2 regions of the Streptosporangium sp. NPDC002524 genome follow, and region 1 is predicted to be linked to the other one. Evidence: riboswitches for the same ligand, from Rfam matches in the RefSeq annotation. Region 1 holds a riboswitch; the other holds the start of a gene.
What was found. A riboswitch is a leader RNA that binds a small molecule or an ion and turns the genes downstream of it on or off. The one in region 1 is predicted to bind glycine.

Region 1 (3,398 bases):
GCGGCGAGGCGCTCGTCGACCGTGTCGACGTCGACCAGCTCGGGCTTCTCGCCCGACAGGCCGAGCAGCACGGCCTTGTCGCTGCCGTGGCCCTTGCCGGTCAGGCCCAGCGAGCCGTACAGGATGGCGCTCACCCGGGCGGTCTTCTCCAGGAGCCCGTCCCGGTCGAGGCCGCGGGCGAACTTGTGGGCGGCGGCCATCGGGCCGCCGGTGTGCGAGCTGGACGGGCCGATTCCGATCTTGAAGAGATCGAAGACGCTGATCGTCATCTGAATCCTTCCAGCGTGGACGGCCACGCGCGCCCGGGGACGCGCGTGGCCGTGACGCGAGGGGGGAGAGGCTTAGGACTCACCCGAGGTGAGCGCGGCGTACTCCTCCGGCGACAGCAGGTCGTCGGCGGAGCCCTCGAGGCGTACGCGGAACAGCCAGCCGTCGCCGTAGGAGTCGCTGTTGACCAGCGAGGGGTCGTCCACGACGGCCTGGTTGACCTCGACGACCTCGCCGGAGACCGGCGCGAAGATGTCGCTCACCGACTTGGTCGACTCGACCTCGCCGACGGCGTCACCGGAGGCGACGGCCGAGCCGACCTCGGGGACCTGCACGTAGACCACGTCGCCCAGCGCCTCGGCGGCGTAGGCGGTGATGCCGACGGTGAGGGTCAGGCCGTCATCGATGCCGGAGATCCACTCGTGTTCCTTGGTGTAGTGCAGTTCCTCGGGAATGCTGCTCATTTTTTCCTCCTGTAGAAGGGCAGTGCGACGACCTCGACCGGCTCGTGGCTGCCCCTGATGTCGACGGCCAGTCCTGACGACAGGCCGTTGTCCACGTAGGCCATCGCGATGGGCCTGCCCAGTGACTGGGAGGGCGCCCCGCTGGTGACCTCGCCGACGACCGTGCCGTCTCCGGCGACCACCACCGGGTACCCGTGCCGGGGCACCCTGCGGCCGGTCGCGACCAGGCCGACCAGGCGGCGCGACGGCGGGACGTCCTTGCGTGCTTCGAGGGCGGCCCGGCCGACGAAGTCGCCCGGCTTGTCAAACCTCACCACACGGCCCAGCCCGGCGTCGAACGGGGTGAGCGAGGCCGACAGCTCGTTGCCGTACAGCGGCATCCCGGCCTCCAGCCGGAGGGTGTCGCGGGCGGACAGGCCCGCGGGGATGAGGCCGTGCGGCGCGCCCGCCTCGGTGAGGGCGGCCCAGACCGGCTCCGCGTCCCCGGCCGCGACGAACAGCTCGAAGCCGTCCTCGCCGGTGTAGCCGGTACGGGCGATGAGGGCCTCGCGGCCCGCGACGACGGCGGGCAGGCCGGCGTAGTACCTGAGCCCGTCGAGGTCGGCGTCGGTGAGCGTGCCCAGGATCTCCGCGGAGCGCGGGCCCTGGATCGCGACCAGCGCGTACCGCTCGGAGCGGTCGTCCACCACGGCGTCGAAGCCCTTGGCGCGGCCGGTCAGCTCGGCGGCCACCCGCGGGTAGTTGGAGGCGTTGGCGACGACCATGAACTCGGCGGGGGCGAGCCGGTAGACGATCAGGTCGTCCAGCACGCCGCCCTCGGCGTCGACGATCATCGTGTAGCGGGCGCGGCCGGGCTCCAGCGCGGAGAGGTGGCCGACCAGGGAGTGGTCGAGGGCCTCGGCGGCCTGCGGCCCGGTCACGAAGATCTCACCCATGTGGGAGAGGTCGAACAGGCCGGCCGCCTGGCGGACCGCGTTGTGCTCGGCCGACTCGCTGCCGTAGCGGAGCGGCATCAGCCAGCCCGCGAAGTCGGTCAGCGTCGCGCCGAGGGACTCGTGCACGCCGCGCAGCGGCGTAGGTCGGGACATGTGCGCACCTCAGACAGGGGACAGATGAGAGCATCCTCCCCCTCTGTCGTGGGTGCCTGAGAGTTTCATCCGGGTTTTACCGGATTTTCACCTTCGGCGAGGTCGTGGGACCTGCTTTCCAGAGGGCACCTACCCGCACGGTCCTTTGCCTTGAGAGGTTCGCGGGGAGGGCTTGCTCCTTCAGGGGTCCTGGCCTGGGTGTCAGGACGCTCTCCCGCACGGGATTCATCGGTGTCAGCGGCCAGCCTAACCGCCCGCACCGGCCGAGCGAAATCCCCTCGCCGCCCCGGATCCGCCCCGATCCACCCTGCTCCGCCCTCATCCGCGCCGGTCAGGGGGTGGCGTGCCGGACGAGCGCCTCGAACAGGGCCGACTCGTCGTCGGTCTCGGGATGCCACTGGACGGCGACGGCGAAGGGGTGGTCGTCCACCTCCACGGCCTCGATCGTGCCGTCCTCGGCGTGGGCGGTCACCGTGAGGCCCGGGGCTGGCCGGTCGAGGGCCTGGTGGTGGTAGTGGGCCACGTCCACGGTCTCGGCCCCGAAGATCTTCGAGGTCCGGCTGCCGGGGGCGAGCCACACCGGCATCCTGCCGTAGTGGCCGGGGGCCGGGGCGTGCCCCGGGTGGCCGACCACGTCGGGCAGGTGCTGGTGGAGGGTGCCGCCCAGCGAGACGTTCAGGACCTGCATGCCCCGGCAGACCCCCAGGAAGGGCAGGCCGCGCTCCAGCGCCGCCCGGACCAGCCCCAGCTCCGCGTCGTCGCGGAACGGCCGGACGTAGCCGGTCCGCTCGTGCGGCTCCTGCCCGTACCGCTCGGGGCCGACGTCCCCGCCACCGGCCAGGATCAGCCCGTCCAGGCGCTCCGCCAGCGTCGCGGGGTCGCCCGCCGGGGGCAGGATCACCGGCTGCCCGCCCGCGCGGGCCACGTGGTCGACGTAGTCGTACGGCAGGAGCGCGGTCGTGGTCTCCCAGACGGTGAAGCGCGCGGGCTCGACGTAACAGGTGATGCCGATGACGGGACGGGACATGGTCTCCTGTTTCGCCGTGCTTCCACCGAGGTCCTGGCGCCGTGTGCCCATCGTGCCCATCGTGCCCGTGGTGCCCATCGTGCCCGTGGTGCCCCTCGTGCCCGTGGTGCCGATCCCGGTGCCTTCCCGCACGTTACCGGCCGGGGCGGGACGGCGTGCCGCCGGGGACCCGCCGTGAGCGGGGGTCGCGGGCGGCGGCGGGGCGCGCGGCGAGAGTTAAGTGGTTAAGCGGACCGGCCGCCGGGGAGACGGCTCGGGAGTCACCGCCCCCGGTCTTGCCGCGGGCGCGGGCGTCCGACCGTGACGGCTGATCACGAGGGGTCACAGGGGTCACGGGGGGTCGTCGGCCGTCGGGGGGATCGCCGGGAGCCGGGGCACGCATAGTAAAGTGCGCAGCGGAAACGCGTCGGATAACCGGTTCAGGGGAGGGCTCGTGAAGCGACCGACGATCGCCGACATCGCTCGTCGCGCGGGGGTGTCCAAGGTCGCGGTCTCCTACGCGCTGAACGACCGTCCGGGCGTGTCGGAGGCGAGAAGGAACACCATCAAGGC
Region 2 (3,398 bases), on a different contig from region 1:
CGTTACCTACCTATCTGGATCGGCATGACGGAGGCCACGGCGATCGCCATGGCCCAGGCCGAGGAACCACCACCCCGGCCCCTCACCCATGATCTGTTCCGCGACGTGCTCGAAGGCCTCGGGGTCCGGCTGAGCACGGTCAACATCGTCGCCCTGCGCGACGGCATCTTCTTCGCGGATCTCGTGTTCTCCAACGGGGTCGAGGTGAGCGCGCGTCCCTCGGACTCGATCGCCTTGGCACTGCGCACCGGCGCCCGTATCTTCGCGAGTGAGGACGTGGTCCGGGAGGCCGGGGTGATCATCCCCGACGACCAGGAGGACGAGGTGGAGAAGTTCAGGGAGTTCCTTGACACGATCACGCCCGAGGACTTCGGCCGCGCGGGGTAGGAATTTCGGTGCATTTACGCTTCACGACGCGCCGGGTGGGGTCGTTGACTGGACTTGGCCCCAGTCCTACGGTGCAAGTGAAACCCGCGGTCGTGCGTAAACCCCCAGATCAGGCCGTGGGATGAGAGAAAGCCGGAGGTCCGCGTGGCGGTCAGCAGCGGCGAGGGTAGAAACGCCGATCAGGATGACCCGGAACGGCGCCAGTCGGCACGTCAGCGCGCGGGTGAAGAGGGTCTGCTGTTCGACGGGCAACCGGTGAAGGTGCCCGCCGACATCGGCTACCGCGGCCCCACGGCCTGTTCCGCGGCCGGCATCACCTACCGGCAGCTCGACTACTGGGCGCGCACCGGCCTGGTCGAGCCCACCGTGCGAGCCGCCCACGGCTCCGGCTCCCAGCGGCTCTACGGCTTTCGCGACATCCTGGTCCTCAAGGTCGTCAAGCGGCTCCTCGACACCGGCGTCTCCCTCCAGCAGATCCGCATCGCCGTGCAGCACCTGCGAGACAGGGGCGTCAACGACCTGGCCGGGATCACCCTGATGAGCGACGGGGTGAGCGTCTACGAGTGCACCTCGCCCGACGAGGTCATCGACCTGCTCCAGGGTGGTCAGGGCGTCTTCGGCATAGCTCTGGGACGGGTGTGGCAGGAGGTGGAGGGCTCCCTCGCGGATCTGCCCGGCGAACGTGCGGAGTCGGGCGACGGCCCTTTAGGAGGAGATCATCAGGCCGATGAGCTGGCCCGCCGTCGCAGAGCACGACGAACCGGGTAAACTCGGACTTGCCACTGACCCTGTGCGGGAGAGACCCCGACCGCGATCGGGGCGCCGAAGGAGCAACCTCCCCGGAATCTCTCAGGCACCCGGTACCGCACGGACGAGGCAACTCTGGAAAGCAGGCGCGCTCGCCAGGCGCGACTCACCGACGGTGCAAGCCGCCCCATAAGGGGCAGGTGAAGCTCTCAGGTCACGACCCGGCACGACGGTCGTGATGACAGAGGGGGAGACCAGGCATACGCCCGCGCCCAGCGCCGGTCTCCACCCCGTCCCGGGAGGCTTCACCAATGACCGACCTGTCATCGCTCAGCGAACTCGGCTCCCCTCCGTTCGCCACCCGCCACATAGGGCCGGACGACGCCGGCCAGACCCGCATGCTGGAGGCGGTCGGATTCGCCTCCGTCGCCGACCTGGTCGCGGTGGCCGTGCCCGAGGCGATCCGCTCCTCCGAGCGGCTGAGCCTGCCCCCGGCGGCCGGGGAGTCCGAGACCCTCGCCGAGCTGCGGGTCCTCGCCGGGCGCAACACCGTGCTCACCTCGATGATCGGCCTGGGCTACCACGACACGGTCACCCCGGGCGTCATCCGCCGCAACCTCCTGGAGAACCCGGGCTGGTACACCGCGTACACGCCCTACCAGCCGGAGATCTCCCAGGGCCGCCTGGAAGCCCTGATCAACTTCCAGACCGTCGTCGCCGACCTGACCGCCCTCGACGTGGCCGGGGCCTCCCTGCTGGACGAGGCCACCGCCGCCGCCGAGGCGATGACCCTGGCCCGCCGCGCGGGCCGCGGGCCCTCGAAGGTGTTCGTGGTGGACGCCGACGCGCTGCCGCAGACCAAGGCGGTGCTGCGCACCCGCGCCGAGCCGCTCGGCATCGAGCTGGTCGAGAGCGACTTCACCGAGGAGCTTCCCGAGTGCTTCGGGGTGCTCGTGCAGTATCCCGGCGCCAGCGGCAGGGTCCGCGACTTCCGCGCCATCGCCGACGCCGCCCACGCGCGCGGCGCCCAGGTGGTCGCCGCCGCCGACCTGCTCGCCCTCACCCTCCTGGCCGCGCCCGGCGAGCTCGGCGCCGACATCGCGGTCGGCTCCTCGCAGCGCTTCGGCGTCCCCCTCGGCTTCGGCGGCCCGCACGCCGCCTACATGGCCGTCCGCGACGGCCTCCAGCGCCAGCTGCCGGGCCGCCTGGTGGGCGTCTCCCAGGACGCAGACAAGCGCCCCGCGTACCGGCTCGCGCTCCAGACCCGCGAGCAGCACATCCGCCGCGAGAAGGCCACCAGCAACATCTGCACCGCGCAGGTGCTGCTCGCCGTGATCGCCGGCATGTACGCCGTCTACCACGGCCCCGAGGGCCTGCGCAGGATCGGCCGGCGCACCCACCGGTACGCCGTCGTGCTCGCCGAGGGCCTGCGCCAGGGCGGCGTCGAGATCGTGCACGACACCTTCTTCGACACCGTGCTCGCCAGGGTGCCCGGCCGGGCCGCGAAGGTCGTCGCCGCGGCCCGCGACAACGGGGTGAACCTGCGCCTGGTAGACGCCGACCACGTGGGCGTCACCTGCGACGAGAAGACCGAGCTCCTGCATCTGGAGCAGGTCCTGGCCGCCTTCGAGGTCAGCGGAACCGTGCTCGCCGACCTCGACGCCGCCGCGCACGACGCGCTGCCCGCCGCGCTGGCGCGGGTCAGCGACTATCTGACCCACCCGGTCTTCAACAGCCACCGCTCCGAGACGGCGATGCTGCGCTACCTGCGCAGGCTGCAGGACAAGGACATCGCGCTCGACCGGTCGATGATCCCGCTGGGCTCCTGCACCATGAAGCTCAACGCGACCACCGAGATGGAGCCGATCACCTGGCCGGAGTTCGCCGGGCTGCACCCCTACGCGCCCGAGGACCAGGCCGCGGGTTACGTCGAGCTGATCGGGGAGCTGGAGCGCTGGCTGGCCGAGGTGACCGGCTACGACGCCGTGTCGCTCCAGCCGAACGCCGGCTCCCAGGGCGAGTTCGCCGGGCTCCTGGCGATCCGCGCCTACCACACCGCCCGGGGCGAGTCGGGCCGCGACGTCTGCCTGATCCCCTCGTCCGCGCACGGCACCAACGCCGCGAGCGCCGTGATGGCGGGCATGCGCGTGGCCGTGGTCGCCTGTGACGACCAGGGCAACGTGGACGTCGACGACCTCGTCGCGAAGATCGGCAAGCACCGCGAGCAGCTCGCCGCGATCATGGTGACCTACCCGTCCACGCAC

Region 2: linked by a shared signal. The riboswitch ahead of gcvP (aminomethyl-transferring glycine dehydrogenase) and the one ahead of gcvT (glycine cleavage system aminomethyltransferase GcvT) in region 1 are both predicted to bind glycine.

What each region holds. Positions count from the first base shown of each region.
Region 1 is NZ_JBEOWK010000020.1:116,121-119,518, forward strand. It holds gene ABT053_RS30625 (L-serine ammonia-lyase) at 1-269, opposite strand, end outside; gene gcvH (glycine cleavage system protein GcvH) at 342-731, opposite strand; gene gcvT (glycine cleavage system aminomethyltransferase GcvT) at 728-1,819, opposite strand; glycine riboswitch at 1,853-1,947, opposite strand; glycine riboswitch at 1,948-2,046, opposite strand; gene ABT053_RS30640 (gamma-glutamyl-gamma-aminobutyrate hydrolase family protein) at 2,151-2,978, opposite strand; gene ABT053_RS30645 (LacI family DNA-binding transcriptional regulator) at 3,280-3,398, shown strand, end outside.
Region 2 is NZ_JBEOWK010000046.1:30,531-33,928, forward strand. It holds gene ABT053_RS41760 (bifunctional nuclease family protein) at 1-387, shown strand, start outside; gene ABT053_RS41765 (MerR family transcriptional regulator) at 532-1,155, shown strand; glycine riboswitch at 1,171-1,263, shown strand; gene gcvP (aminomethyl-transferring glycine dehydrogenase) at 1,446-3,398, shown strand, end outside.